DNA from 4 places in the Streptomyces sp. NPDC093591 genome. Region 1 is predicted to be linked to each of the others. Evidence: riboswitches for the same ligand, from Rfam matches in the RefSeq annotation. Region 1 holds a riboswitch; each other region holds the start of a gene.
The links. A riboswitch is a leader RNA that binds a small molecule or an ion and turns the genes downstream of it on or off. The one in region 1 is predicted to bind cyclic di-AMP.

Region 1 (7,522 bases):
CAGGCACGCGTCGTACGTCAGCAGCCCCAGCGACTCGGAGTTGCCCAGGATCGCCACGCGCGGCCCGGCCGGCAGCGGCTGACGCGCGAGCAGCAGCCCCGCGTCCACCAGCTCCGTGATCGTGTCCACCCGGATCACGCCGGCCTGCCGCAGCAGCGCGGACACCGTGGCGTGCGGCAGGCGCGTGGCCCGTACCGCATGCCCCTGTGGCGCCGCGCCACCGTGCCGCGCCCCCTGAACCACGACCAGCGGCTTCGCGGCCGCCGTACGCCGGGCGAGGCGGGTGAACTTGCGCGGGTTGCCGATGGACTCCAGGTACATCAGTACGACGTCCGTGTCCGGGTCGTCGTACCAGTACTGCAGGACATCGTTGCCGGAGACGTCGGCCCGGTTGCCCGACGAGACGAGGGTCGACACACCGGTGACCCCGGTGACCCCGCCGCCGCGCCGGTGGAGCCGGGACAGGAGCGCGATCCCGATGGCACCGGACTGCGCGAACAGCCCGATCCGGCCCGGGCGGGGCATCTCGGGCGCGAGGGAGGCGTTCAGCCGTACGTCGGGGGAGGTGTTGATGATCCCGAAGGCGTTCGGGCCGATGATGCGCATGCCGTACGCGCGTGCGTGCCGGACGAGTGCGCGCTGCCGCTCGCGCCCGTCGGGCCCGCTCTCGGCGTACCCGGCGGAGACCACGACCAGCCCCTGCACCCCGTGCTCACCGCACTCGGTGACCACCTCGGGGACGTACTCGGCCGGCACGGCGACCACCGCGAGATCGACGGGCCCTTCGATGTCCCGCACGGACCGGTGCGCGGGCACGCCGTCGAGCTCCTTGAGGTCCTCCGGGAACGCCTTGTTCACGGCGTACAGCGCCCCCGTGAAACCGGCGTCCCTGATGTTGCCGAGGACGCTGCGGCCCACCCCGCCGGGCGTGCGGCCGGTGCCGATGACGGCGACGGAGCCGGGTACCAGCAGCCGCCGCACGGACCGCGCCTCGGCGCGCTGCTCGCGCGCGTACTGCACGGCGAGCGAGCGGTCGGTCGGCTCCAGGTCGAACTCCAGGCGTACGACGCCGTCCTCGAAGCTGCGCTTCTGGGTGTACCCGGCGTCGGTGAACACCTTGATCATCTTGGTGTTGGCGGGCAGTACCTCGGCGGCGAAGCGGCGGATGCCACGCTCGCGTGCGACCGCGCCGATGTGTTCGAGGAGGGCGGAGGCCACGCCGCGCCCCTGGTGGGCGTCCTGGACGAGGAAGGCGACCTCGGCCTCGTCGGCGGGTGCCGACGCGGGCATTCCGTCGGCGCCGATCCGGTCGTAGCGTACGGTTGCGATGAACTCGCCGCCCACTGTGGCCGCGAGTCCCACCCGGTCCACAAAGTCGTGGTGCGTGAAGCGGTGGACGTCCTTCGCGGACAGACGCGGGTAGGGCGCGAAGAAGCGGTAGTACTTCGACTCGTCCGACACCTGCTCGTAGAAGCTGACCAGACGCTCGGCGTCATCAACGGTGATGGGGCGGATGCGTGCGGTGCCGCCGTCGCGCAGCACCACGTCGGCTTCCCAGTGGGCGGGGTACTCGTGCCGGTCCGAGGCGCTCTGCATGGGGCCCAGAGTACGGCTCGCGTCCGACAACGGCGCGAGGCAGTCTGTGGAGGACGTATGGCGGGTCGAGGCCGCGACCCGACGGTCACCTCAGGAGGGGCGTTTTGTCCCTCCCGGCATGCTTCACGGGTGTGGGAAACTGGTCTAGACAACCCTGAACACCGAAGGGCAGCATCACATGGCTGAGCGCCGCGTCAACGTCGGCTGGGCCGAGGGCCTTCACGCCCGCCCCGCTTCCATCTTCGTCCGGGCCGCCACGGCCGCAGGTATCCCGGTGACGATCGCCAAGGCCGACGGCAACCCCGTCAACGCGGCCTCCATGCTGGCCGTTCTGGGCCTGGGCGCCCAGGGCGGTGAGGAGATCGTCCTCGCCTCCGACGCCGAGGGTGCGGACGCCGCCCTCGACCGGCTGGCGAAGCTGGTCTCCGAGGGCCTCGAGGAGCTTCCCGAGACGGTCTGAACGACCTGAGCGGGACCGCCGAGCAAACGGTGAAGCCGCGTCCGCCTTTCCGGCCGACGCGGCTTCGCTGTTTTCGGGCAGGCGGCCACGCTTTTGAGGCGGACAGCCGTGAGAATTAACGGCCGCACCCGAAAAAGGGCAGCGGGAATTCCCCGCCACCGAATATCACCTCTTTGTATACGGCGCCCGTGTTAATGTCGCAGGCTCGGCATGTTTACGGGATGTTGCGAATTCCTCACACGCTCCGCGCGCTCACCGGTGGAACCGAACCGCAGCCGGTGCGCGGCGATCGCGCGTTCGGTGTGCACTGCCGTGATCGCACGGGCGCGTTCGCCGTCGCCGCGCGCCACCGCGTCCACGATCGCGCCGTGCTCGGTCCAGGACTCCACAGGGTTGACCGGCGCGTCCACCGCGTACATCCAGGCGATCTTGTGCCGCAGCTGGGTCAGCATCGAGGTCAGGGCGGGGCTGCCGCAGGCCTGGGCCAGCGTCTCGTGGAACCAGCCGCCCAGGGAGCGCAGATCCTCGCTGTTGCCCCGCCTGGCCCGCTCCTGGCCCAGCCTGACCAGGCCGCGCAGAACCTTCAGATGGGCCTCGGTGCGCCGCTGGGCGGCCCGTGAGGCGCCGAGCGGCTCCAGGAGAGTGCGCATCTCGAGCAGGTCGGCGGCCTCCTGCTCGGTCGGTTCGGCCACGCACGCGCCCGCGTGCCGCCGGGTCACGACGAAGCCCTCCGCCTCCAGGGTGCGCAGGGCCTCCCGCACGGGGACGCGGGAGACGCCGTATCGGCGCGCGAGGAGTTCCTCGGTGAGCCGGCTGCCGCGCTCGTAGACACCGGCGACGATGTCGTCCCGGATCGCGGTGCATACCGAGTGCGCCGGAATACGCATGACCGACCTCCGCCTTAATCCCCGTGAAACGTCGACGAATGACGTGTGTTCAGTGACTCTATTGCAACCTGCTGGAATTTCCGATGGCGGGTCGGAATCCATGGATATTTTTTGGACAGCCGGTCGTCCGAAACGCCGAAAGCCCCGGCTCGGGGAGCCGGGGCCCAAGAGGCGGAGCTTGCGTCGTCAGACGTTCACGCCGTGGGAGCGGAGGTAGGCGACGGGGTCGATGTCGGAGCCGTACTCCGCCGTCGTGCGGGCCTCGAAGTGCAGGTGCGCTCCGGTGACGTTGCCGGTGGCGCCGGACAGGCCTATCTGCTGGCCGGGGGTGACGGTCTGGCCCACCGAGACGCCTATGGAGGACAGGTGGCCGTACTGGGTGTACGTCCCGTCGTTCATCTTGATCACGATGCTGTTGCCGTACGACCCGCCCCAGCCGGCCTCCACGACGGTGCCCGAGCCGACCGCGTGGACGGAGGTGCCGCTGGCGGCGTGAAAGTCGACGCCCGTGTGGCTGCCGGAGGACCAGACGGCGCCGCCGGCCTTGTAGCCGGTGGAGACGTACGAGCCGGAGATCGGGGCGACGTAGGACAGCAGGCGCTGGCGCTCGGCCTCGCGGGCGGCGCGCTCCTTGGCCTCGCGCTCCTGCTTGGCCTTCTCGGCCGCCTTCTTGCGCGCGGCCTCCTCGGCGGCCTTCTTCCGGGCCGCGGCCTCCTCGGCGGCCTGCTCCTGGGCGGCGGCCTGGGCGTCGATCTGGTCGGCGATCGAGTCCTCGATCGTGACGACGGGGATGAGGCCGGTCTGCTCGGCGGCGGGTTCGGCGGCGAGCGCCGGGGCGGCGAGGGTGCCCATGACGCCGGTGGCGGTGAGAGCCGCGACGCCGGCCGCGCGGGCGGTGGAGCGTTCGAACCGGCTGGGGCGACGGTGCTTCCCGGTGGGACGGTTCTTCCCGGTGGCGCAGGTGAACGCCATGAAGTGGCTGGTCCTTTCCTTCCTTCTCGCCTACCGGGTTAGCTGACGGGTTCGGAGCAGGAAGGTCTCCTACGGACCCCCTCGCGGCTGCGCGGGCGTCCGATTCACCCCAGGGACTACGGTGGGTCCCCGGCTCCCCTGGCTCGCGCCGTACGGGGACTCGGCGATGGCTGTCCGGTGCCGCGGGCGCGGCGCACTGCCTGACGGACAGCCCGGAAGACGCTAAGCGGCACGACTTTCAATCCCCAAACGGATCGCGGCTTTTGTAGCGCATCCCACAGGCCAGACAGGCAACCTTTCCCTCAATTCGGGCATAAAGGGGCCCTGGTGGCTTCGAAGTCACCAAGGCCCCTTACGCGTGCGTGCCGTCGCCCGGCGCGGTGTCCGGGCGCGGTGTCCGCCTGCTACTCGGCTGCCACGACGGTGACTTCGCCGATGCCGAGGGCCTCGACAGGTTCCCGGATCTCGGCCGCGTCGCCGACGAGGATCGTCACCAGACGGTTCACCGGGAAGGCGCTCACGGCCGCCGCGGTGGCCTCGACGGTGCCGGTCGCGGCGAGCCGCTGGTACAGCGTCGCCTGGTAGTCGTCGGGCAGGTGCTGCTCGACCTGGTCGGCCAACGTGTTCGCCACGGAGGCGGCCGTCTCGTACTTCAGCGGCGCCACCCCGACGAGGTTCTGCACGGCGAAGTCCCGCTCGGCGTCGGTGAGCCCCTCATCGGCGACCCCGCGCAGGACCTTCCAGAGGTCGTCCAGCGCCGGGCCGGTGTTCGGGGTGTCGACCGAGCCGCTGATGGCGAGCATGGCCGCGCCCGTGCCGTCCGGGGCCGAGCGCAGGACCTGCCCGAACGCGCGCACACCGTAGGTGTAGCCCTTCTCCTCGCGCAGGACCTTGTCCAGGCGGGAGGTGAGGGTGCCGCCGAGGCAGTAGGTGCCGAGCACCTGCGCGGGCCACACGCGGTCGTGCCGGTCGGGGCCGATGCGGCCGATCAGCAGCTGCGTCTGCACGGCTCCGGGGCGGTCCACGATGACGACGCGCCCGGTGTCGTCCGCGGTCACCGGCGGCACGGGCCGGGGCTGGGCCGGGGAGCCGGTCCAGGCGCCCAGGGTGTCGCCCAGCAGGGCGTCGAGGTCCACGCCCGTGAGGTCGCCGACGACCACGACGGTGGAGGTGGCGGGGCGCACGTGCCGCTCGTAGAAGGCGCGCACGGCCGCGGAGTCGATGCCCGCGACCGTGTCCTCGGTGCCCTGACGCGGGCGGGACATACGAGAGGTCGCCGGGAACAGCTGCCTGGAGAGCTCCTTGGCGGCGCGGCGCGAGGGGTTGGCCAGCTCGTGCGGGATCTCGTCGAGCCGGTTGCGCACCAGGCGCTCGACCTCGGCGTCGTCGAACAGGGGCGCCCTGAGGGCGTCGGCGAGCAGGCCGAGCGCCTTGGGCAGGCGGGAGACCGGAACCTCGAGGCTGACGCGGATGCCGGGGTGGTCGGCGTAGGCGTCGAGCGTGGCGCCGCAGCGCTCCAGTTCGGCGGCGAACTCCTCGGCGGTGTGCTTGTCGGTGCCCTCGGAGAAGGCGCGCGCCATGATCGTGGCGATGCCGTCGAGCCCCTTCGGCTCGGCGTCCAGCGGCGTGTCCAGGAGCACCTCGACGGCGATGACCTGCTGGCCGGGGCGGTGGCAGCGCAGGACCGTCAGGCCGTTGTCCAGCTTGCCGCGCTCGGGCGCCGGGAACGCCCAGGGCCGGGCCTCGCCGGCCTGGGGCTGCGGGTGGAAGTCCATGCTGGCGAGCTCGGTCACTGCGCCGACTCCTCGTTCTCGTCGGTGGTCTCGGCTGCCTCGAGGTCCTCTGCCTCGGCTGCGGTCGGCTCGTACACGAGCACCGCGCGGTTGTCGGGGCGCAGGCGGGCCCTGGCCACCGCCTGGACCTCCTCGGCGGTGACGTCGAGGACGCGCTGTACGGCGGTGAAGGCGAGCTGCGGGTCGCCGAACAGGACCGCGTACCGGCACAGTTCGTCGGCGCGGCCCGCGACGGTGCCGAGCCGGTCCAGCCACTCGCGCTCCAGCTGGGCCTGTGCGCGCTCCATCTCCTCGGCGGTGGGGCCGTCCGCGGCGAAGCGGGCGAGCTCCTCGTCGACGGCGGCCTCGATGACGGGCACCTCGACATCGCCGGAGGTCTTCACGTCCAGCCAGCCCAGGGAGGGCGCTCCGGCCAGGCGCAGCAGTCCGAACCCGGCCGCCACGGCCGTACGGTCGCGGCGGACCAGGCGGTTGTAGAGGCGGGAGGACTCGCCGCCGCCGAGGACGGTCAGCGCCAGGTCGGCCGCGTCGCACTCGCGCGTGCCGTCCGCCGGGAGCCGGTAGGCGGCCATCATCGCGCGCGCCGGGACGTTCTCCTCGACGACCTCGCGCAGCTGCTCGCCGATGATCTCGGGCAGCGAGCCGTCGCGCGGCTCGGGCTTGCCGTCGTGGGCCGGGATCGAGCCGAAGTACTTCTCGACCCAGGCGAGCGTCTGCTCCGGGTCGATGTCGCCGACGATGGACAGGACGGCGTTGTTGGGCGCGTAGTAGGTGCGGAAGAACGCGCGCGCGTCCTCCAGGCTGGCCGCGTCCAGGTCGGCCATCGAGCCGATCGGCGTGTGGTGGTACGGGTGTCCGTCCGGGTACGACAGGGCGGTCAGCTTCTCGAACGCGGTGCCGTAGGGGACGTTGTCGTAGCGCTGGCGGCGCTCGTTCTTGACGACGTCCCGCTGGTTCTCCAGGCCCTCCTCGTCGAGCGCCACCAGGAGGCTGCCCATGCGGTCGGCCTCCAGCCACAGCGCGAGCTCCAGCTGGTGGGCGGGCATGGTCTCGAAGTAATTGGTGCGCTCGAAGCTGGTGGTGCCGTTCGGCGAGCCGCCCGCGCCCTGGACGAGCTCGAAGTGGCCCGTGCCCTTCACGCTCGCCGAGCCCTGGAACATCAGGTGCTCGAAGAGGTGGGCGAGTCCGGTACGGCCCTTGACCTCGTGACGGGAGCCGACGTCGTACCAGAGACAGACCGCGGCGACCGGCGTGAGGTGGTCCTCGGAGAGCACCACGCGCAGGCCGTTGGCCAGGCGGTGCTCCGTCGCGGTGAGGCCGCCGGATTGTGCCTCCGGTGTGGCCGTGTGACCCATGGGCAAGGTGTCCTTCCGGTCGCGTGCACTGCGTTGTGTCGAGCAGTTCGTGCTCAGTTCCTGCCACTGTATGCAGCGTCCGAAGGGTCGGCGAAGTTCCCGGTCAGAACGCCGTGTCCGTACGACGGCGAACGTGGGCCGGGAACGCGGAACAGGACGGCGCTCGGGCCCAGCTCGCCATACCCTCCCTCCTGTCCGCTGCCGCACGACTTCGGACGGTGCCCGGCGATCACTCCGGCGAGTGAACGGTCTCGCGGCGCGCGCTTGCCGTCGCGCAAGCGGCGCCTCGACCAGGGCGGTTGGCGCCCCGCCCCGCCCCTCCGTCGCGGGGAGGGCCCGGCGTCGGCGACACTTCTCGCACGCCGGGCGGGAGCCCAACATCGGGTCCTGGTCGGTGGTTGTCAGTGCCGCGGTCCACAATGGTCCGCGTCAGATCCCGCAAACGCTCGAGCGACCAGA
Region 2 (7,522 bases), on a different contig from region 1:
GCGTAATGGATCGACTCCTCGCGGATGACTGCCCCGGGTCCCGGGGCGTGGATCATCATGCCGTTGCCGGAGTAGATGCCGACGTGGCCGATGTGGAAGAGGACCAGGTCGCCGGGTTCGAGGTAGGTGAGGGCGATTCCCTGGCCGGCCGTCGCCTGCTCCGGTGCGGTGCGCGGGAGGGTGATGCCGGCGGCCTTCCACGCGGCCTGGGTGAGGCCGGGACCGTCGTAGGCGTCCGGGCCCGTCGTGCCCCAGACGCAGGGTTTGCCGAGTTGGGCTCGGGCGAAGGAGAGGGCTCGTACGGCTCGTGTGTCCTGCGGGGCCGTCGCGGTGAGGGGGGTGCTCCTGTCGAGGGCCTGGCTCGTCGGGGTGGGCCAAGCCGTCGTGCCGGGCGGGACCGTGGTGAGGTCGGCTGCGGACTGCGCCTGCAGTGCCTGCCACTGGGCCTCGGCCGAGGGCTGGACCTGGGGTGCGGTGGCACTCCAGGTGTCTGCGGCGGGCAGGGCCTCGGCGGCCGCGAGCGGCGTGCCCTGCTGGGCGGTGTACGCGGACAGCACCTCGCGGGCCCGGGCGAGTTTGTGCTGGTTCTGCTCCTTGGCCGCCCGTAGCGAGGACCGCTGCTGGGGCTCGGCCGCTGTTTCGGCGGTCGGAGTGGGCAGCGCAAGGGCCGACTGGGCGTTCGCGTCGGTCTGCGTGGTCTCCTGCGGGGCTGTCGGAGCGGCAGGCAGGGCGGCGATCGGGCCGGAGGTCAGCTCCGCCACGGGCGCTGTCCCCGTCGCCGGAGCGGACGTCAACTCGGCGACCGGCGCGGCGGGCAGCTCCAGTGCGGCGCGGCCGGGCGCCTCCCGCCCACGGTCGGTGAGACCGTCCCCCGCAATCTCCGCCGGGCGGGCGCGCCGTGCCTCGGCGGGTCGCTCCGGCGTTCTGTCGGCTGGGAGCGCTGCCGGAACGATCGGACCCAGCTTGGAGCGGGCCGCGTCGAACCACTGCCGGGCGACTTGGTCGAGAGCGGGGTCGCCGCGCCTGCCCTCGTCGCCCCGGGGTGCGGTGGCGGGTGTGCCTGCGGCGCCCGTCGGCCGTTCGGCTCGCTTGCGCGATCCCGTCGCCGCCGCGCGGGTGGCGTTGAAGGTTCCCGTGTCGGACTCGGCCCGGTCGTAGAGGGAGCTGACCCGCCGGCTGACCTCCTCACGGCTCGGTGTCTCGTCCCCGACGGAGGGGGCGGCGTTGGCCGTCTGTGCGAGCAGGGCCACAGAGGTGAGGGCCGCCGACGCGAGTGCGGAATTGCGCATGCCGGGGAGGCTCAAAGCCCCCGGACGCGCGGTGCGTTCCGGCGCCATGGGCGACGTACTCCTTCCGTGCTCCGCCTACCGGGTTAGCGGTGGGGGTCCCCCCAGACCGTTCAGGTACTGGGGGAGGGTTCGGGCGGTCGGTCCGGAAGGTGTGCCCTACGACCCTTGCCTCGAAGGGCAGTCGGCCGATTCACCCCAAGTTCGGTTGGGTCCCCGGCTCCAGTGGCCCTGCGGGCGCACCGGACTCGGCGGAAGCCGCGCGTCCCGACGGGGTTCGCCGGAGGTCGTCGTGCGGCCTGAGGCGTAACCTAACCAACTTGTGTCCCTCTCGTGAAGGTTGACATGTGAAATGTCCGATACGTTTTTGTGACCTTCGACTCCCGGAGTCCATCGAGGCCCGAACTCACCTCGCCGCGCGCTGACTTCGCCACGCGCTGTAGTGGTCCAGGACCGTCTGCTCGATCGGACGGTAGGTGATGCCCAGTTCGTTCACGCTCCGGCTGTTGTCCACCCGGAAGCGGATGCCGAGGTGTTTGCGGATGTAGTCCTGCGTCAGACCGAAGGCCGGGCCCAGAAGGCGTACCGGCCAGTGGGGGAGGGCGGTGCGCGGGAGGCGGAGGTCGCGGGGGTGGCGGGTGCGGATGATGCGGGCCATCTCGTGGAAGGACGTCATGGTCCGGTCGGCGACGATGTAGCGGCCCTTCGCCTCCGGGTTCTCCGCGGCCGCGATGTGCGCGTCGGCCACCTCGCGGACGTCCGCCGTGGTGAAGCTGAAGTCCGGGGCGCCGTAGAAGAAGTAGCCCTTGAACAGTTCCTCCAGCAGGAACAGGCTGCCGGACTCCGAGGCCGGGGTGAGGGAAGGGCCCAGGATCAGGCCCGGGTTGACCGACACCATCCGCCAGCGGCCCTGGGCGGCCTCCGCGTCCCACGCCGCGCGTTCCGCGACCGTCTTGGCGTAGTGGTAGGGGTTGTTCTCGACCGTGCTGGTGGTGTTGAAGTACCGCTCCGACAGCACCGCGTCGTCCATGGTCAGTACGTCCGCGTAGTCCCCGAAGATCGCGCCCACGGTGGAGGTGAGGACGAGCCTGTCGACCGTGGGCGTCCGCTCGACGGCGGCCAGTACGTTGCGTGTGCCGAGCAGGGCCGGGTCGACCATGTCCCGTCGACCGTCCCCGATCTTCTCCGGCATGCGGAACGGCGACGCCACGTGGAACACCACCCGGCAGCCGCTCATCGCCTCGTCGAAGGAGCCCTCCTTCAGCAAGTCCGCATCGAACAACGACAGTTGGCCGGGCCGCGCTTCCTGCATCTCCCGCAGCGGCCGCACCTTCGCCGCGTCGGCCGTACTGCGCACGGTGGCATGGACCCGATACCCGCGCTCCAGAAGCCGCTTGACCAGATGACTCCCGACGAACCCGCTGCCGCCGGTCACCAACACGTCTGTCGAGCCGTCCATGTCCACGCCCTCCACCCCTCCCGTCGTGTGGTCGGGGGTCACCTTATGGGCGTCGAACGGCTACCGGTGCGCCAGTGTCCGGTGCGCGCCGCAGCGCCGTCCGGCCTCGCCCTGCGCACCGGCCGCGGCCGGCATCCGCGGTGCGTTCCTCACGACGGACGATCCCGACAGCCCTCACCTGCTCTCCGACCGCATCACCGCCGAGCTCCACGTCGGCCATGCGGATCGGAACTCGACCAGCCCGGCCGCCGAGCCGACGGAACGGCATTGGGCGGCCCCACCCGTTCGCCCAATGCCGTCGCCGTAAGCCTCCGGCCGTCACCAGCGCGGCAGCCGGAGTTCGTACCCCGGTTGGATCCGCCGCATGTAGCCGGTGTCGTCGCGGGAGCGCACGCCCGAGTCGATGTACAGCCGGTGCAGTCGGTTCAGGGCGTCGTGGTCGAGTTCCACGCCGAGGCCTGGGCCGGTGGGGACCTCGACCGCGCCGTCGCGCAGTTCCAGGGCGCCGGGGACGATCACGTCGTCGGCGGAGTTCCACGGGTAGTGCGTGTCGCAGGAGTGGTCGAGGTGGGGGATGGCCGCGCCCACGTGGGTCATGGCCGCGAGGCTGATGCCCAGGTGTGAGTTGGAGTGCATCGAGAGGGCGACGCCGAACGCCTCGCAGACCGCGGCCAGTTCACGGGTGCGGCGCAGTCCGCCCCAGTAGTGGTGGTCGGTGAGGAGCACCTGGATCGCGTTCTGCTCGATGGCCGGCTTCAGGTGCTCCCAGGCGATCACGCACATGTTGGTGGCGAGGGGGAGTGGCGAGTCCTTCGCCACCTCCGCCATGCCGGGGATGGTCGCGGTCGGGTCCTCCAGGTACTCCAGTACGTCGTCCAGCTCGCGCGCGACGTAGCGTGAAGTCTCCACCGTCCAGGCCGTGTTGGGGTCCAGGCGCAGCGGCTGGCCGGGGAAGGCCTCCGCGAGCGCCCTGATCGCGGCGATCTCCTCGTCGGGTGGGAAGACACCGCCCTTGAGTTTGAACGAGCGGAAGCCGTACCGCTGTTGCATCAGCCGGGCCTGTTCGACGATCCCCGCGGGGTCGAGCGCCTCGCCCCAGTCGTCGCCGACCGCCGGGCGGCCGTCGAGGGCGGGGTGTTCGGCCCACTTGTAGAAGAGGTATGCGGCGAAGGGCACGGAATTGCGGACCTTCCCGCCGAGCAGGTCGCTCACCGGACGGCCCAGCAGCTTGCCCTGCGCGTCGAGGCAGGCCACCTCCACCGCCGAGGTGGTCCAGCCGCGCTCGTGGGAGCTGGGCACGGTGGGCAGCAGGGCGGCGTCGATCGCGGCCGAGACGGCGGTCGTGTCGAAGACGTCCATGCCGACGACCACCTTCGCGGCGGCCTGAAGTCGCTCCAGGCGGGCGACGCCACCCGGCGACTCGCCGAGGCCCACCGTGCCGTCCTCCAGAACGAGTTGGAGGATGACGCGCAGGGCGAGCGGCTCGTGGACGCCGCCCGAGTTGAGCAGGGGCGGGTCGCGGAAGGCGATCGGGGTGACGATCAGCTCGCGGATCCGGGTACCGACGGTGGTGCTCATGCGCGGACCGCCTCCAGACCGTGGTCGATGAGTTTCGCCAGCCGGGCGACATGCTCCGGCGTGGGGTCGAGCAGCGGCGCCCGTACGCCGCCGACGTCCAGGCCGCGCAGGGTCACTCCCGCCTTGACGAGCGCCACGGCGTACCCGGGGACCTCGTCGCGGAGTTCGACGAGGGGGCCGTAGAACTCGTCGAGGAGCGTGCTGACCGTCACCTCGTCGGCTTCGGCCAGCGCCCGGTGGAAAGCCAGCGCGATCTCGGGCGCGAAGGCGAACACGGCCGAGGAGTACAGGTCGACGCCGATGCCGCGGTAGGCGGGCGCGGTCATCTCGGCTGTGGGCAGGCCGTTGAAGAACTGGAAGTCCTCGCCGCCGGGTACGGCGCGTACCGCCCGGACGATGCGGTGCATCCGCTCGATGTCGCCGAAGCCGTCCTTGAGTCCGACGACCTTGGGCAGGGCGGCGATCTCGGCCGCCGTGGTCGCGGTGAGGCGGGCGGCGCCGCGCTGGTAGAAGATCACCGGCAGGTCGGTGGCGGCGGTGACCTCCTCGACGTACCGCACCAGGCCCTGCTGCGGCGCCGTCACCAGGTACGGCGGCAGCAGCAGGACGCCGTCGGCGCCGGCGCGTTCGACGCGGGCGGACTGGTCGCGGGCGACCGGGGGCGGGCCGCCCGCCGCGGCGAGGACGGGGACGCGTCCGGCGGTCGTCTCGACGGCGACCCGCGTGGCCCGTTCGATCTCGTCGGGCGTCAGCGCGTGGAACTCGCCGGTGCCGCACGCGACGAACACGCCGCCCGCACCGGCCGCGACGCCGCTGTCGATGTGCTGGGCGAGCCGTTCCTCGTCCAGTGACCCGTCCGCGGCGAACGGCGTCACCGGGAAGAACAGCACTCCTTGGAACTTCATGTCTGCCTCAAACGTGGGGGGTTGGCTCAGCCCTTGGTGGCCCCGGCCGCGATGCCGGTGACCAGCGAGCGCTGGAGGAGCAGATAGACGATCAGGCTGGGGATCAGGGCGATGACCGCACCGGCCAGCACCACCCCGGAGCCGACCTCGGGGTCGGTGCGCAGGATGGACAGGGCGACGGTGACCGTGTAGTCGGTGGGATCCTTGGCGGCGATCAGGGGCAGCAGGTACTGGTCCCAGATCATGATGAAGCCGAGCACGCCGGCCACGCCGAGCGCGGGCTTGCACAGCGGCAGGACGACCTGCCACAGCATCCTGAGCTCGCCTACGCCGTCGAGGCGGGCGGCCTCCTCGATCTCGGCGGGGATGTCCCGCATGAACTCGGTCAGCATCATCACCGAGAAGCCCCAGGCGCCCAGCGGCAGGATCACGCCCCAGACCGTGCCCTTGAGGTCCAGATGGACCACCGGGACGTCGCCGAGGACCAGCGACAGCGGGATCGCGATGACCTCCTCGGGGAGCATCAGCGTCATCATGAACAGCATCATGATCACCGCCTGGCCGCGGAACCGGTGCCGGGCCAGCGCGTACGCGGCGAGCGTGCACACCACGAGCTGGAGCAGCAGGCCGCCGCCCGCGATGACGAGCGAGTTGCCCAGGTAGTCCCAGATGCCGCGCTCGCCTGCCACCCTGAAGTTCAGCAGCGTGCTGTCGTGCGGCAGGAACGACAGCGAGGAGCCGCTGGGGTGGGGGGTGAGGGCGCCGGAGAAGATCGTCAGGAACGGCGCCGCGAAGATGCCGACGGCGATCGCGCAGAGCAGGATCCGGAAGGTCCAGGCGATCCCGGGCCGGTCGCTCCAGCCGAGGGCGGTGTCGAAGCGGGCCGGGGTGGTGCGCCGCGCCTCGGCGGCCAGGCCCTTCGAATCCGGCACCGGCGTCCGGACGGGCTCGATGACGGGGGCGCTCATCGCGCGTCTCCCCTCTTGCGGAGGTAGTTGACCGTGACGGTGAGCAGCAGCGTCACGCAGAGCAGCACGACCGAGGCCGCGGAGGCGCCGCCGATGTCGTTGCGGGTGAAACCCAGGGTGTAGGCGCGGGTCATCCAGACGTCGGTGGACCCCGCGGGGCCGCCGCCGGTGAGGACGTAGACCTCGGTGAACACGCGCAGTCCGCGGATCGTCGCGAGCGTGAGCACGATCATGAGCGCCGGACGGATCGCGGGCAGCGTGACGTAGCGCAGCCGCTGCCGGAGCGAGACGCCGTCCATGGCCGCCGCCTCGTACAGCGAGCGGTCCACGCCCGCGAGACCGGCGAGGAGGATGACCATGTTGTACGGCGCCCAGATCCATATGCCCATGGCCATCGTCGAGTAGAGCGCGATGTCCGGGTTGTCGAGGAAGTGGACGGGCCCGAGCCCGAGCAGGTGCAGGCCGCTGTTGAGGAGGCCGTCGCCGGTCGGGTAGTACATCAGCCGCCACAGCTCACCGACGACCGCGGTCGCGGTGACCGCGGGCAGGAAGACGGCCGTCCGGATGATCTTCAGTGAGCGGGCCTGGCCCTCCAGCAGCAGGGCGAGGACGAAGCCGAGCAGGATGGCGCCGACCGACTGGCCGATGCCGAGGACCAGGGTGTGCCCGATGGCGTCCTGGAAGCGGTGGTCGGTCAGGACCCGGGCGTAGTTGTCGAGGCCGATCCACTGGTCGCCGAGGAAGGGCCGTACGTCGAAGAAGCTGAGCCAGATGCCCTTGGCCATCGGCCAGAACTTGAAGACGACGGCGAGCAGCAGACCCGGCGCCAGGAACAGCCAGGGGACGACGGCCTTCTTGCCGAGGACGCCGGAGACCTTGCCTCTGCGCGCCGCGGGGGTGGTCACGGTAGCGGTCATTTCAACAGGTCCTGGTCCTTGAGGTCGCCGGCGAGGGTCTCGTTGAGCTCCGCCAGCTGGGAGCGGACGTCACCACCGCAGTACGTGAAGATCGCGTTGAGGCTGTCGGCGGTGTCCTGCTTGATCGGCGCGAAGTCCGGCGCGTTCGGGAACTGCTGGGAGGAGTCCTCGTAGGCCTTCTGTACGACGCTCCAGCGGGCGTCGTCCCGGACCTTCGCCGCGTCCAGCGTGGAGTTCACGGGGATGCGGACGACGGGCTGGTTCTTGCCGGTCATGGCGAGCCTCTGGCCCTCGGGGGAGACCAGGAAGGCGGCGAGTGCCTGCTCCTGCTTCGCCTTGCCCGTTCTGGCGCCGAAGTAGATGTTCTCGCCGTCGGCCAGCACATCGCCGCCGGCCGGGCCCGCGGGCG
Region 3 (7,522 bases), on a different contig from region 1:
GGGAAGGTCACGGAAGCCGAGGAGTGGCGCCGCAAGGCGGAAGCCGCAGACCCGGAAGGCCTCCTCGAAAGGCTCCCCCCACCACCGGGCAGTACCCCGGCCGACGCTCCGGATACCGTCAAGGAGTGACCAACCAGCCCCACCCCCCGGCCCCGACCACCCCCCAGGCCCCCGAACTCTTCACCTGGGAGTTCGCGACGGACCCCTACCCCGCCTACGCCTGGCTCCGCGAGCACGCGCCGGTGCACCGCACCCGCCTCCCCAGCGGCGTGGAGGCCTGGCTGGTCACCCGCTACACCGACGCCAAGCAGGCCCTCGCCGACGCCCGCCTGTCCAAGAACCCGGCCCACCACGACGAACCCGCCCACGCCAAGGGCAAGACCGGCATTCCGGGTGAGCGCAAGGCCGAGTTGATGACGCACCTGCTGAACATCGACCCGCCCGACCACACCCGCCTGCGCAGGCTCGTCTCCAAGGCCTTCACCCCTCGCCGCGTCGCCGAGTTCGCCCCTCGGGTGCAGGAGCTCACGGACCACCTCATCGACGGGTTCGCGCAGAAGGGGAGCGCCGACCTGATCCACGAGTTCGCCTTCCCGCTGCCCATCTACGCCATCTGCGATCTGCTCGGCGTCCCCCGCGAGGACCAGGACGACTTCCGGGACTGGGCCGGCATGATGATCCGGCACCAAGGCGGACCCCGGGGCGGCGTCGCACGGTCCGTGAAGAAGATGCGCGGCTATCTCGCCGACCTCATCCACCGCAAGCGCGAGGCACTCCCCGACACCCCCACCCCCGGCGAGGACCTCATCTCCGGCCTCATCCGCGCCTCCGACCACGGCGAGCACCTCACCGAGAACGAGGCCGCCGCCATGGCCTTCATCCTGCTGTTCGCCGGCTTCGAGACGACGGTCAACCTCATCGGCAACGGCACCTACGCCCTGCTCACCCACCCCGAGCAGCGCGCCCGCCTGCAGACCTCCCTCGCCGCGGACGAGACCGCCCTCCTCGAAACCGGCATCGAGGAACTCCTGCGCTACGACGGCCCCGTCGAACTCGCCACCTGGCGCTTCGCCACCGAACCGCTCACCATCGGCGGACAGCACATCGCACCCGGCGATCCGGTCCTCGTCGTTCTGGCCGCCGCCGACCGTGACCCGGAGCGGTTCACGGACCCCGACGTCCTCGACCTCGGCCGCCGAGACAACCAGCACCTCGGCTACGGCCACGGCATCCACTACTGTCTCGGCGCCCCGCTCGCCCGCCTGGAGGGCCAGACCGCCCTCGCCACGCTCCTCACCCGGCTGCCGGATCTGGAACTCGCCGTGGATCCTGCCGAGTTGCGTTGGCGGGGCGGCCTCATCATGCGCGGACTGCGTACGCTTCCGGTGGAGTTCACCCCTGTTGGGTGAGTACGTCCACCGGCGCAAACGTGACACGCGCTCAAGTCTGTGATCTTCACGTGATCTGCGCGGCATTAACTTGTGACAAGTGATCGTCTGCCTATACGTTCACGGATCAATGACGGCGCCCAGGTTTCAAGCGCCGCGGTCACCGTTGTCTCGCGAAAGGTCCCCGCATGCTCTCCGGGAACGGTCGTCACCGTCGCCCCCGTCAAGCTCCGGCGCTCCTCGTCGCGGCCGGAGTGACCGGGTCCGCCATCGCCATCCCGCTCCTCGGCGCCACGGGCGCGAGCGCGGCCGAGGGCACCGTGTGGGACAAGGTGGCCGACTGTGAGAGCGGCGGCTCCTGGAGCGCCGACAACGGCGACGGCCACTACGGCGGACTGCAACTGACCCAGGACGACTGGGAGAAGTACGGCGGCCTCGACTACGCCTCCAGCCCCAACCTGGCGAGCCGCTCCCAGCAGATAGCCGTGGCCCAGGACATCCTCGCGGACCAGGGGACCAGCCCTTGGGGCACCTGTGCGGTGCTCAACGGGCTCACCCAGAAGTCCGGTTCGGTCGACCTCGACACCGGCGTCGAGGAGGACTCGCCCTCTGAAGTGTCCGGATCATCCGGATTGCTCGATTCATCCAACTCGTCGAGTTCATCGAGTTCGAATTCATCGGACTCGTCCGATACGGCGGACACGTCTGGCGACTCCTCGAATTCCTCCGACTCCTCGAACTCGCCGAGCGGCTCTTCCGGCGGCTCGTCCGAATCGTCCCCAGATTCCTCTCCTTCTTCCTCTTCGCCCTCTTCATCCTCTACGACGGACAACTCCTCGAAGTCCGATACATCCGCGAACACGAGCGCCTCACAGTCGCCTGACGGCTCTCCCATAGAGACGCCCGAGAGTGACAATCAGGACAACTCGGAGCAGGGAGAGGGCTCCCGGAGCCTCGTCGACACCGGGGCCATCGACTCCGGAACGACCGGCTCCGGGCGTCATCGTGGGCCCAGTGCCGACGAGAGCGAGGCGACCGAGAGCGCCGTCAAGTCCTCCGGCCGCCATGCCTCGTACACCGTCCGCGCCGGCGACACTCTCGCCTCCATCGCCGACTCCCTTGAGCTCGACGGCGGATGGTCCGCGCTGTACGACGCGAACAAGCGGGCCATCGGGACTGACGCGAACCACATCTTCCCCGGTCAGACCCTGGAAGTCCCCGCCGAATAAGGGGCGAACAGGGTGAAAAACAGCCCGAGTTCACGTCATGATTCGCGCTGAATGTCCGCTTTGAATGCAGTGAGAGATAGATCTCAGAAGCCCTGATCGTCTTTGAAATTCCCCGAATCGCGTGGCTACGGTCATGACCGCTCGTCACCACGAGCCCCGGCTGCCGCAACGCCGAATCCTGCCAGCGGCCGTACGGGAACAGTCGTCGCGTAAAGCGCCGTAGGCAGGAGCGGGGGACCCAAGGTAAGCGCCGGGTCCGGCAGTTGAGGCCCTTCGGGGCCGCACGGCCGGAGTCGGCTAGGGGTGAAGCCGCGCATCAGGAGCCGAAAGGCGACGTGCGCGGCCGGGCAACTCAACCGGCCCGAACCCGACAGCTCACCTCGCAGGCGTCGGTGAGGGGATCTCTCCATGCTGTTTTCCAGCAAGGGCAAGCACCGTCGTCCGTCCAAGGCCGCTCGCGCCATAGCCGTCGTCGGTGTCACCGGCGCCGCCGCCGTGGCCGCCCCGCTGATGGCGGCCGGCAGCGCCTCCGCCGCCACCGCCTCCGAGTGGGACGCCGTCGCCCAGTGCGAGTCCGGCGGCAACTGGTCGATCAACACCGGCAACGGTTACTACGGCGGTCTGCAGTTCTCCGCCTCCACCTGGGCCGCGTACGGCGGCACGGCGTACGCCTCCACCGCCGACCAGGCCACCAAGGCCCAGCAGATCGAGATCGCCGAGAAGGTCCTTGCGGGCCAGGGCAAGGGCGCCTGGCCGCACTGCGGCACCGGCCTGTCGAGCGCCGCCTACAACGGCTCCGGCTCCTCGTCGAGCGGCTCCTCGCAGAGCAGCGAGAGCACCACCCGCTCCACCGAGCAGCAGTCGGCCTCCCGCTCCAGCGAGCGTCCCGCCACCAAGAAGAGCACCAAGACCGTCACCACCCCGACCGGCGAGAAGGTCAAGAAGGGCGACGGCGAGTACAAGGTCGTCAAGGGTGACACCCTCAGCTCGATCGCCGCGGAGCACGGCGTCAAGGGCGGCTGGGAGAAGCTCTTCCAGCTGAACAAGGACATCGTCGAGGACGCGAACCTGATCTACCCGGGTCAGCAGCTGCACCTGAAGTAGTACCGACAGCTGAACCACAGCGCCCTCACATCCGTGGACCTCATAGTGGAGGTCCCGTGAGGGTCACCCCCCGTCCCCCACGGGCTCCCCGCTCCGGTGCGTCTTCCCCCGTACGCACCGGGGCGGGGCTTTTTCTTTCCCTGTATGTCACCCACCCTTTGTTCCGGCAGTGAACAATGGGTACGGTTCGGTCCTGTCCACGGGACGGTCGGTCGGCTGCCGACGTCCCCGAGGCGGTTAGGCTCTAGTCGCAAGGCTCACAGCCCCGCACTACCAGCGTCACATCCACGAAGGAGATGCTCGTGCCGTCCATCGACGTCGTCGTAGCCCGGGAAATCCTCGACTCGCGAGGCAACCCCACCGTCGAGGTCGAGGTCGGCCTCGACGACGGCAGCACGGGTCGTGCCGCCGTTCCGTCCGGCGCCTCCACCGGCGCCTTCGAGGCCATCGAGCTCCGCGACGGCGACCAGAACCGCTACCTCGGCAAGGGTGTCGAGAAGGCCGTCCTCGCCGTCATCGAGCAGATCGGCCCGGAGCTCGTCGGCTACGACGCCACCGAGCAGCGCCTGATCGACCAGGCCATGTTCGACCTGGACGCCACCGACAACAAGGGCTCCCTCGGCGCCAACGCCATCCTCGGCGTCTCGCTCGCCGTCGCCCACGCCGCCTCCGAGGCCAGCGACCTCCCGCTCTTCCGCTACCTGGGCGGCCCGAACGCGCACCTGCTGCCGGTGCCGATGATGAACATCCTGAACGGCGGCTCGCACGCCGACTCCAACGTGGACATCCAGGAGTTCATGATCGCCCCGATCGGCGCGGAGACCTTCTCCGAGGCCCTGCGCTGGGGCGCCGAGGTCTACCACACCCTCAAGAAGGTGCTGAAGACCAAGGGCCTGTCCACCGGCCTCGGTGACGAGGGCGGCTTCGCCCCGAACCTGGAGTCCAACCGCGCCGCCCTCGACCTCATCGTCGAGGCCATCAAGCAGGCCGGTTACGTCCCCGGCGAGCAGATCGCCCTCGCGCTGGACGTCGCCGCGTCCGAGTTCTACAAGGACGGCAGCTACGAGTTCGAGGGCAAGTCCCGCTCGGCCGCCGAGATGACCGAGTACTACGAGGAGCTCGTCTCCGCGTACCCGCTGGTCTCCATCGAGGACCCGCTGTACGAGGACGACTGGGACGGCTGGAAGATCATCACCGACAAGCTCGGCGACAAGGTCCAGATCGTCGGCGACGACCTGTTCGTCACCAACCCCGAGCGCCTGGCCCGCGGCATCGAGGAGGGCGCCGCCAACGCCCTGCTCGTCAAGGTCAACCAGATCGGCTCGCTGACCGAGACCCTGGACGCCGTCGAGATGGCCCAGCGCAACGGCTTCAAGTGCATGATGTCCCACCGCTCCGGCGAGACCGAGGACGTCACCATCGCCGACCTCGCCGTCGCCGTGAACTGCGGTCAGATCAAGACCGGTGCCCCGGCCCGCTCGGACCGCGTCGCCAAGTACAACCAGCTGCTGCGCATCGAGGAGATCCTCGACGACGCCGCGGTGTACGCCGGCCGTAGCGCCTTCCCGCGCTTCAAGGGCTGAGTAGTGGCCTCGTAGGAAGCGTCGTACGTACGTCCCCGTACTCGGTCCCGTACCGTGTGCGGGGACGTACGCGTGTGAAACGGGAGGCGGGACATGGCCGTGAAGGACCGGGACCGGTTCTCCACCGCGACCAGGATCCGGTTGCTCGGAGAGCAGACGGCGGCCCGCGTCTACCGCTCCCAGACCAAGCGGCAGGCCCGGCGCTCCAGGCTCACCGGACGGGCCGCGCTGCTCGCGCTGGTCCTGTGCTCGCTGGTCGTGGCGCTCGCCTACCCCATAAGGCAGTACGTCTCCCAGCGCGCCGACGTCGCCGACATGCAGCGGCAGAAGGAAGAGGCCGCCAAGCGGGTCGAGCAGCTGCGCGACCTCAAGGCACGCTGGCAGGACGACGCCTACGCCGAGCAGCAGATCCGGCAGCGGCTGCACTATGTGATGCCCGGGGAGACCGGTTACGTCGTGATCGACCCGGACGCGGCCAAGCAGTCGCGGACCGAACTGGGCGCGGCCGACCGGCCCTGGTACACGAACATCTGGGACGGGGTCGACAAGGCCGACGCCGCCGATCACTGAGCCCAGCGAGAACCGATAGAAAGACAGGCATGCAAACGCCCCCGCCGCCCACCCCGCGCACCGAACCCACCGACGCGGACGTCGAGGCCTTCAAGCAGCAGCTCGGACGTCCGCCGCGCGGGCTGCGCGCGATCGCTCACCGGTGCCCGTGCGGGCAGCCGGACGTGGTCGAGACGGCTCCCCGGCTGCCCGACGGCACGCCCTTCCCGACGCTGTACTACCTGACGTGCCCCAAGGCGTCGTCGGCGATCGGCACGCTGGAGGCGAACGGCGTGATGAAGGAGATGACGGCGCGGCTGGAGAGTGATCCGGAGCTGGCCGCCGCGTATCGCTCCGCGCACGAGGACTACATTCGGCGACGTGACGAGATCGAGGAGCTGGCGGGTTTTCCGAGTGCGGGTGGGATGCCGGACCGGGTGAAGTGCCTGCATGTGCTGGTCGCGCACTCGTTGGCGGCCGGGCCCGGGGTCAATCCGCTGGGGGACGAGGCGATCGCGATGCTGCCCGAGTGGTGGGCGAAGGGGCCGTGCGTGGTTTCCGCCGAGTGATCTCGCCCCGCCAGGGGGCTGCCGCCCCCTGGACCCCCGCTTCGGCCCTTCGGGCCTCGTCCTCAAACGCCGGACGGGCTGAGTATGTCCCGCACATCGGAAAGGCACCCCTATGACCCGCGTCGCCGCCATCGACTGCGGTACCAACTCCATCCGGCTTCTCGTCGCCGATGTGGATCCCGCCACCGGCGAACTCGTCGACCTTGACCGCCGTATGACCATCGTGCGGCTCGGACAGGGCGTCGACCGGACCGGCCGGCTTGCCCCCGAGGCGCTGGAGCGGACCTTCGCCGCCTGCCGGGAGTACGCGGCGATCATCAAGGAGCACGGCGCCGAGCGGCTGCGCTTCGTCGCCACGTCCGCCTCCCGGGACGCGGAGAACCGGGACGAGTTCGTGCGCGGGGTCCTGGACATCCTGGGGGTCGAGCCCGAGGTCATCTCCGGGGACCAGGAGGCCGAGTTCTCCTTCACGGGGGCGACGAAGGAACTGGCCGAGCACGACCACCTTCCCAAGCCCTACCTGGTGGTGGACATCGGCGGCGGGTCGACCGAGTTCGTCGTGGGCGAGGAGCATGTGCGCGCGGCCCGTTCCGTGGACGTCGGCTGTGTGCGGATGACCGAGCGTCACCTGGTGCGTGACGGCGTCGTCTCCGACCCGCCCGCGGCGGAGCAGATCGCGGCGATGCGGGCCGACATCGAGGCGGCCCTCGACCTCGCCGAGGAGACGGTGCCGTTGCGGGAGGCGCGCACGTTGGTGGGGCTCGCCGGGTCCGTGACCACGGTGTCGGCGATCGCCCAGGAACTGCCCGAGTACGACTCGACCCGCATCCACCACTCGCGGATCAGCCACGACCGGGTCCGGGAGATCACCGACTGGCTGCTGCACTCCACCCACGCCGAGCGCGCGGCCGTACCGTCCATGCATCCGGGGCGAGTCGACGTCATCGCGGCGGGCGCCCTGGTGCTGCTCGCGATCATGGAACGGATCGGCGCGCGGGAGGTCGTCGTCAGCGAGCACGACATCCTCGACGGCATCGCCTTCAAGGTGGCGGAAGCCGCGCAAGAGGGTGAGCGCGGCGACTGACCCGCCGCGGAGACAC
Region 4 (7,522 bases), on a different contig from region 1:
CTGCCGGCGGTGACGGCGGACGATCTGGTGCCCGCGGCGGCCGGGGTGCGGGCGCAGGCGGTGTTGCGGGACGGGACGCTGGTGGACGACTTCCTGATCCGGGAGGGACCGCGGGCGGTGCATGTGCTGAACGCACCGAGCCCCGCGGCGACGGCTTCCCTGCCGATCGGGCGGGAGGTGGCCCGCAGAGCGTTGGCGGTGCTCGGGGAGGCTTGAGCGGCCGAGGGGGAAGCAAGGGCGTCGGCCGTGCCGGTCAAGGCGGCCGTGCCGGTCACGGCCCGGAGGGTGACCGTGCGGAGCACGTAAAATCGACCCCACTGTGTCTGACTCCCTCAACGCCCCCGAAGTCCCCCAGCCCGGCGCCTCCGGTCAGCCCGGCATTCCCGGCGCCCCGGACGCTTCCGGCATTCCCGGCGAGGACCACCCCGGCCACGTCCCCGGTGTCTCGGTTCGGCACACCCGGGCCAAGGGTGAGCCCCGGTTCCCGGACGGGCCCAAGGCCGACCCCGCCGGGTCGCACTTCGAGCGGCGGATCCGCAGCTTCCAGCCGCGGCGGAGCCGGGTGACCGCGGGGCAGGCGGACGCGTTGCAGCGGCTCTGGCCCAAGTGGGGGCTCGACATCGACGGGCAGCGCGTCGTCGACTTCGCCGAGCTGTTCGGGAACGACAACCCCGTCGTGCTGGAGATCGGCTTCGGGATGGGGGAGGCCACGGCCCAGATGGCCGCCGCCGACCCCGGTACCAACATCCTCGCCGTCGACGTCCACACCCCCGGGCAGGGAAACCTGCTCAATCTCGCCGACCAGAACGGGCTGCCCAACATCCGGGTCGGCAACGGGGACGCCATCATCCTGCTGCGCGAGATGCTCACCCCCGACTCGCTCGACGGGCTGCGCGTCTACTTCCCCGACCCCTGGCCCAAGAAGCGGCACCACAAGCGGCGGCTCATCCAGCCCGAGTTCCTCAGCCTCGCCGCGACCCGGCTGAGGCCCGGCGCCCTCCTGCACTGCGCCACCGACTGGGAGCCGTACGCCGAACAGATGCTCGAAGTGCTGACCGCGCACCCCGACTTCGAGAACACACAGGAAGACGGCGGTTTCGCGCCCCGTCCCCCGTTCCGGCCGCTGACCCGTTTCGAGGGGCAGGGACTGGACAAGGGTCATGTGGTGAACGACCTGCTCTTCCGGCGCGTACAGCGGTAGGAGCAGCGGAAGAACATCCGGCGGACGACTGGATGGGACGAACATTCGGCCGCCAACGGATGGCACGAACCTCCGGCGGACCACCGGATGGGAAGAGCATCCGGCCGACGACCGGGCGAACAGTACCGACAAGAGCGTCTACAGCAGCACCGAAGCAACCCCCCACCGGCGCCAGAGCCCCTCGCGCTGCTGCGGGCGGCGCCCCTGCCTCGTTAGGGTCAATGCCGTGGCCACCTGTCCCCCGTACCCGACGCCCCCCACCGGCCCCGCCAGCGGCGCACGGCGGCACGCGCACTGGTGGCAGCAGCGGTGGGTGCGTTACGGCGCGCTCAGCACCCTGCTCGCGCTCTCCGGGCTGGTCATCCTCGCCCTGGTACGTGAGCAGACCGGCACCGAAGGGTTCCTGGTCGGGCTCGGGCTCGCCGTCCTGCCCGTGCCACTGCTCGTCGCCTCCTTCCGGTGGCTGGACCGGGTCGAGCCGGGGCCCTGGCGCAATCTGCTGTTCTCGTTCGCCTGGGGCGCCTGCGCGGCGGCGCTGATAGCGATCGTCGCCAACAGTTTCGCGACCAGATGGATAGCGACCGCGACGGCCGATCCGTCGCACGCGGACACTCTCGGCGCGACGGTCATAGCGCCCGTCGTGGAGGAGACGGCGAAGGCCGCGGCCGTGCTGCTCGTCTTTCTCTTCCGCCGACGGGACTTCACCGGGATAGTCGACGGCGTGGTGATAGCGGGGGTCACCGCCACCGGCTTCGCCTTCACCGAGAACATCCTCTACCTCGGCACCGCCTTCGGTACCGACCAGCTCTCCGGCGACAGCGGTATCGCCTCCGTGACCGCGGCGACCTTCTTCGTCCGCGTGATCATGTCGCCCTTCGCGCACCCGCTCTTCACGGTCCTCACCGGTATCGGTTTCGGCATCGCCGCGCTGTCGGGCGACCGGCAGCATGTGCGGCGCGTCCTCCTTCCCTTCTCCGGGCTGCTGCTCGCCATGGGCATGCACGCGCTGTGGAACGGCTCGTCGTCCTTCGGGGAGTTCGGTTTCTTCGCGGTGTACGCGGCCTTCATGGTGCCCGCGTTCGGGCTGCTGACGTGGCTGGTGATCTGGACCCGGCAGCGCGAGCTGCGGACCGTGCGCGAGGAGTTGCCCGCCTATGTCGTCGCCGGGTGGCTGACGCCGGGCGAGCCCTTCGTGCTCGGCTCGATGCGGGCCAGGCGGACGGCACGGCAGTATGCGCGGCGGCGTGGGGGGCGGGCTGCGGCTCGGGGGGTGGCGCAGTACGAGGCGTACGCCACGTCGTTGGCGTTTCTACGGCATCGGGGGCGGCGTGGGCGGGCCGGCGCCGACTTCGTCGTACGGGAGCGGGAGTTGCTGCACGAGTTGTGGCGGCGTCGGGAGGTGGCGCGGCCGGCGCTGGAGCATGCGGGGGCCGCGCAGGCTTGGTCGGCGTACGGGTATGGGGCGCCGGTGCCGGTTTACTGGCCGTCGTATGGGCAGCCGTACGGGGACCGGTACGGGGCGGCGCCGTATCCCGCGTACAACCCGTATCGGACGTGAGCGGCGGGGTTGGAGCGGCTCGGGGTGTCGACCTCGTTGCCTCGCCCCCGCCGCCCCTACCCGTCCCATCCCCCAGGGGCTGCCGCCCCTTCGACCCCGCGCTTCCTGGGGGCTGCCGCCCCCAGACCCCCGCATCGGCCCTGAACGGGCCTCGTCCTCAAACGCCGGACGGGCTGAAATGCACGGGCCGGCGCCGAGAAGCGAGGTCAGCGCCGCAGGGCCAAGCCCCCTACGGGTGGGTGGGGGCTAGGAATGGCAGTGCCTCAGGCGGACGCCTCCGTCAGGTTCGCCAGTTCCTCGTCCGTCAGGGTCAGCTCGGCCACTCCCAGCAGCGCCGGCAGTTGTTCGAGTGTCCGGGCCGAGGCGATGGGGGCCGCTACCGTCGGCTGGGTCGCGAGCCAGGACAGGGCCACCGTGGCCACGGGGGCCGCGTGGGCCTGGGCGACCTCGTCGAGCGCGGCCAGCACCCGTTGGCCCCGCTCCGTCTCCAGGTACTTGCCGGCGCCCTGGGCGCGCGGGCTCTGTACCGCCGTATCGGCGCGGTACTTGCCCGTGAGGAAGCCGGACGCGAGGGCGTAGTACGGGACCGCCGCGAGGCCTTCGCGTTCGGCGAGGTTCTGGAGCTCGCCCTCGTAGGTGTCGCGGGAGACCAGGTTGTAGTGGGGCTGAAGAGCCACATACCGGGCCAGGCCCTCGCGGTCGGAGAAGGCGAGGGAGGCCGCCAGCCGTTCCGCCGAGATGTTGGACGCGGCGATGTGCCGGACCTTGCCCGCCTTCACCAGCTCGTCCAGGGCGCCGATGATCTCCTCGACCGGCACTTCCGGCTTGTCGAAGTGGGTGTAGTAGAGGTCGATGTGATCCGTGCCGAGGCGGCGCAGGGAGGCGTCGGCGGCGGCCTTGATGTTGGCCGCGGTCAGGCCCTGGAAGTCGGGGTGCTGGCTGGCCTTCGTGGCGATCACGACGTCGTCCCGGTTGCCGCGCGCCTTGACCCACTTGCCGATGATGGTCTCGGACTCACCGCCCACGTTGCCCTCGACCCACGCCGAGTACGAGTCGGCCGTGTCGATGAAGTTGCCGCCCGCCGCCGCGTAGGCGTCGAGGACGGCGAAGGACTGGGTCTCGTCGGCGGTCCAGCCGAAGACGTTGCCGCCGAGGGAGAGCGGGAAGACCTCGAGGTCGGAGGAGCCGAGCTTGCGCAGGGAAGCAGTCATGCTCCCTGCCAACGCTCTTGGCAGAGGCCGTTCTTCCGGGTCCGCCGCAAAGTTCCCGTAAACAAGCGGCCCCGGCGCTCCGGAAAACCGGCAGCCCTGACGTCGGGGGGTTGCCGTCAGGACCGCCGGGGATCAGAAGTGGGGGAACCTCAGGGCGTGAGCCCCTTGCCGCGCAGCCACGCCAGCGGGTCGATGCCGCTCGTGCTGCCGTCGGGGTGTACCTCGAGGTGCAGGTGTGCGCCGGTCACGTTGCCCGTGGCGCCCACGCGGCCGATGACGTCGCCCGTGCTGACCTTCTGGCCGACGCTCACGCTGATCGAGGACTGGTGCGCGTACCAGAGCTCGGTGCCGTCGTCGAGGGTGAGCACCGTCTTGTAGCCGTAGGACCCGTCCCAGCCGGCGAAGGTGATCGTGCCGGAGTGAACCGCCTTGATCAGCGTGCCGGTGGGGGCGGCGAAGTCGAGACCCGTGTGGTAGCCGGAGGACCAGTAGGCGCCGGCCTGACCGAAGGTCGAGGTGATGGTGTACGAGGAGGTCGGCAGCGTGAACTGCTTGGCCAGCTCGGCGAGGCGCTCGGCCTCGGCCTTCTTGCGGGCCTCCTCCTCGGCCTTGGCCTTCGCGGCGGCGGCCTTGGCCTCGGCCTCCTTCTCCGCCTTGGCGGCCGCGGCGGCGGCCTCCTTCTCTGCAGCGGCGACGGCGGCCGCGGCGGCCTTGTTGTCGATCTGGTCCTGCTGCAGCTCGGCCTGCGCGATGATCCGGCTGCGCAGCGCCTCACCGGCGTCGGTGGTGCCCTGCGTGGTCTCCTCGGTCGCCGCGCCCATGCTGCTCAGCGCGGTCGCGGTGTCCTCGGCGGCCGCGGAGGAGTCGTCGTCGGAGATGAGGGGCAGGTCCGGCATGGTGATGGCGACCGGCGGCTTGCCGCTGTTCGCGCTGGCCATGCCGCCCGCGCCGACGGCGGCTATGACACCGACGCCGAGAACCGTGGAGCTGCGGGCGAGTCCCCCGCCGCGCTGCTTGGAGACGCGATGCCTGCCGCGAACGGGACGAATGGACTCCGCGGTGGGGTTCCACTCCTCCAACGGGCCCTCGTCGGTGCGGTAGCGGTCGTAGCCGAAGGTGTCGGTACCGCGTTGGCTCGGCACGAACGGGGCTTGCTGGGCAGGCCTGTTGGACGCCACGTGGGCGTGCTCCTTTCCTTCCTTCTCGCCTACCGGGTTAGCTGACGGGTTCGGAGCAGGAAGGTCTCCTACGCGCGTATACCGGCCGTGAGTTCACGGCGGCATCCATGCGATTCACCCCAAGGTGGTGGTTCCCCGGTTCCCTTGCGGGATTCGGCGCGTGCGCACGGAGCCGCCTCTTGTGACGGCTGGGACGACCGCGCTGCGTTATCGAACGTTAATAGACGCGGGGTGTGGATTCCAAGCTGTTCCGCTTGATCATTAACGATTCTCGCCTGGACTTACGGGTCATGAGCGGCCTAAATCGGGCGAGTTGGCCAGGACTCAGGGACCACACAGGTATTGACGGTATGTCAGTTGTTATGCGGAGGGCGGTCGCCCGGTCACGTCCGGTGACAACGATCAAGGTCGGTGTACGGCCATGAGAGCCAGGTCGTCCGCCATGCCGCCCCCGGAGTGCCTGCGCGCCTCCGCCGCGAGCACGTCGAGCAGCGCGGCCGGCTTGCGGCAGGCGTTGTCCCGTCCCGCGAGCCGCGCCTCGGGGTCGTAGAACCGGTCCCTGTCGTCCCGCGCCTCGGACAGACCGTCGGTGTACAGCAGCAGCGTGGCACCGCTCGGGAAGCCGGCCTCCTGGGCCCGGTCGGGCCAGGCGCCGAGCTCACCCATGCCGAGCGGCAGCGCGGGCTCGGGGGCGTGCAGCGGGCGCACGGCGCCGTCGGCGTACAGCAGCAGGGGCGGTGGATGCCCTCGGTTGACGAGGCGCACGGTCCCGTCGCCGTGCGGCAGCTCGGCGAGGACGACGGTGGTGAAGCCCTCGGAGGACTCGATCCCCTCGCGCCGCGTGCGTTCACGCGCCGGCGCCCGCTCCAGCCGCTGCGCCACCGCCTCCAGCGTGACCTCCTGCTCGGCGGCCTCCCGGAAGGCCCCGATGACGACGGCGACCGCCGCGACCGCGCCCATGCCCTTGCCCTTGCCCTTGCCGCGCACGTCCCCCACGACGAGCCGGACGCCGTGCGGAGTGTCCTCCACGGCGTACAGGTCGCCGCCGATGGAGGCGCCCTCCTGCGCGGCCTCTACCGTGCCGCGATCTGGACACCGCCGATCCGCTCGGCGGGCTCGGGCAGTACGGCGCGCTGGGCGGCCTCGGCGATCTCCCGGGCGGAGGCGAGGCGCTCGCCGCTGCGCCGGACGAGGACGTTGACGAGGACGGCGAGCACGGCGACGGTGACCACGGTGACCAGCTCGGTGATCACCTCCGCCCGGGAGATGCCGCCGAGGATGAGGCGGAGCGTGAGCAGTACGGCGAAGGCGGCGAGGCCTGTGAGCACCGTGCCGCGCAGCGAGGAGAGCGGGGCGGCCACCAGGGGCGCGGCGGTGAAGAAGGGAGCGCCGGTGAAGTCGGTGGGCGTGTGTAGTCGTACGCGCCCCCGGCCGCGATCAGCAGGGCGGGGAGCAGCCGGACGAACCGGCGTGCGTACGAGATCCGCCGTTCCTCCACCTCACCAGGGTTGCCGAACCGGGGGCGGCGAGCGAGTCGGAAAATCTTCGCGCATCATCGCGGAAAACACTCAGGGCCGGAACCAATTGGTTCCGGCCCTGAGTTTCAGTAGCGGGGACAGGATTTGAACCTGCGACCTCTGGGTTATGAGCCCAGCGAGCTACCGAGCTGCTCCACCCCGCGGCGATGACTCAATAGTACGCCATCCGCAGGACAGAAAGCACACGCCTTTCCCGGCGTCACGGCAGCAGGTGGGTATTCGGGGCTTTTGCCCGTTCCTCGTACTCCGGCAGGACCAGGACATCCACCCCCTCCCCCGCCAGCAACCCGCTCCCGTCGGCGCCCACCACGAACGTGTCCGGCTCCCGCCAGGCCGTCACCACCCGCCGCACCCCCGCCTCCAGGATCAGCCGCGCGCAGGGCGCCGGACGGGAGGCCCGGCGGGTGCACGGCTCCAGGCTGCTGTACACCGTCGCCGATGCCAGCCTCGGATCACCGGCCGCGATCTTGGCCAGCGCCGCCTCCTCCGCGTGCACCACGGGATCGTCGCCCTCCCTGGAGTGCCCCCGCGCCAGCTCCGTGCCGTCGGCCGCCACGACCACCGCCCCGACGCTGAAGGCGGTCGCCGAGGGCGGGCACTGCGCGGCCAGGTCACACGCCAGTGCCAGCCAGTGCCGGTCCGCGGCGGAGGGAAGGGCGCCGACGCCGGGCGCCGTCGGCTCGTAGCGCATCAGGACGACGTCCTCGATCCGCCGCGTCTCCAGCAGCCGCAGCCGCCCGCCCTGATACCCGCCCGGCCCGAACAGCCGCGGCGCGTCCGGATCCCCCACGAACAGGGGCGCCAGCACCAGCTGCACCTCGTCCGCGAGGCCCTGC

Region 2: it holds a riboswitch for cyclic di-AMP, as region 1 does, so the genes downstream of both, ACIREI_RS00715 (NlpC/P60 family protein) here and ACIREI_RS39265 (M23 family metallopeptidase) in region 1, are expected to answer to the same signal.
Region 3: it holds a riboswitch for cyclic di-AMP, as region 1 does, so the genes downstream of both, ACIREI_RS13755 (transglycosylase family protein) here and ACIREI_RS39265 (M23 family metallopeptidase) in region 1, are expected to answer to the same signal.
Region 4: it holds a riboswitch for cyclic di-AMP, as region 1 does, so the genes downstream of both, ACIREI_RS38045 (M23 family metallopeptidase) here and ACIREI_RS39265 (M23 family metallopeptidase) in region 1, are expected to answer to the same signal.

Annotation. Positions count from the first base shown of each region.
Region 1 is NZ_JBIWIY010000023.1:94,327-101,848, reverse strand. Features, by position in the region: gene ACIREI_RS39280 (GNAT family N-acetyltransferase) at 1-1,596, opposite strand, end outside; gene ACIREI_RS39275 (HPr family phosphocarrier protein) at 1,775-2,056, shown strand; gene ACIREI_RS39270 (GntR family transcriptional regulator) at 2,248-2,943, opposite strand; gene ACIREI_RS39265 (M23 family metallopeptidase) at 3,130-3,915, opposite strand; cyclic di-AMP (ydaO/yuaA leader) riboswitch at 3,929-4,091, opposite strand; gene ACIREI_RS39260 (M16 family metallopeptidase) at 4,320-5,708, opposite strand; gene ACIREI_RS39255 (M16 family metallopeptidase) at 5,705-7,063, opposite strand.
Region 2 is NZ_JBIWIY010000001.1:161,101-168,622, forward strand. Features, by position in the region: gene ACIREI_RS00715 (NlpC/P60 family protein) at 1-1,289, opposite strand, end outside; cyclic di-AMP (ydaO/yuaA leader) riboswitch at 1,346-1,550, opposite strand; gene ACIREI_RS00720 (NAD-dependent epimerase/dehydratase family protein) at 1,693-2,745, opposite strand; gene ACIREI_RS00725 (glucarate dehydratase family protein) at 3,064-4,323, opposite strand; gene ACIREI_RS00730 (5-dehydro-4-deoxyglucarate dehydratase) at 4,320-5,228, opposite strand; gene ACIREI_RS00735 (carbohydrate ABC transporter permease) at 5,255-6,196, opposite strand; gene ACIREI_RS00740 (carbohydrate ABC transporter permease) at 6,193-7,113, opposite strand; gene ACIREI_RS00745 (ABC transporter substrate-binding protein) at 7,110-7,522, opposite strand, start outside.
Region 3 is NZ_JBIWIY010000005.1:328,264-335,785, forward strand. Features, by position in the region: gene ACIREI_RS13740 (hypothetical protein) at 1-129, shown strand, start outside; gene ACIREI_RS13745 (cytochrome P450) at 126-1,409, shown strand; gene ACIREI_RS13750 (transglycosylase family protein) at 1,577-2,617, shown strand; cyclic di-AMP (ydaO/yuaA leader) riboswitch at 2,823-3,021, shown strand; gene ACIREI_RS13755 (transglycosylase family protein) at 3,026-3,721, shown strand; gene eno (phosphopyruvate hydratase) at 4,018-5,304, shown strand; gene ACIREI_RS13765 (septum formation initiator family protein) at 5,398-5,874, shown strand; gene ACIREI_RS13770 (DUF501 domain-containing protein) at 5,904-6,422, shown strand; gene ACIREI_RS13775 (exopolyphosphatase) at 6,535-7,506, shown strand.
Region 4 is NZ_JBIWIY010000022.1:18,407-25,928, forward strand. Features, by position in the region: gene lhgO (L-2-hydroxyglutarate oxidase) at 1-216, shown strand, start outside; gene trmB (tRNA (guanosine(46)-N7)-methyltransferase TrmB) at 320-1,201, shown strand; gene ACIREI_RS38035 (PrsW family intramembrane metalloprotease) at 1,428-2,759, shown strand; gene ACIREI_RS38040 (aldo/keto reductase) at 3,023-3,970, opposite strand; gene ACIREI_RS38045 (M23 family metallopeptidase) at 4,120-5,148, opposite strand; cyclic di-AMP (ydaO/yuaA leader) riboswitch at 5,160-5,317, opposite strand; partial or broken gene ACIREI_RS38050 (PP2C family protein-serine/threonine phosphatase) at 5,551-6,646, opposite strand; tRNA gene ACIREI_RS38055 (tRNA-Met) at 6,756-6,829, opposite strand; gene ACIREI_RS38060 (dihydrofolate reductase family protein) at 6,886-7,522, opposite strand, start outside.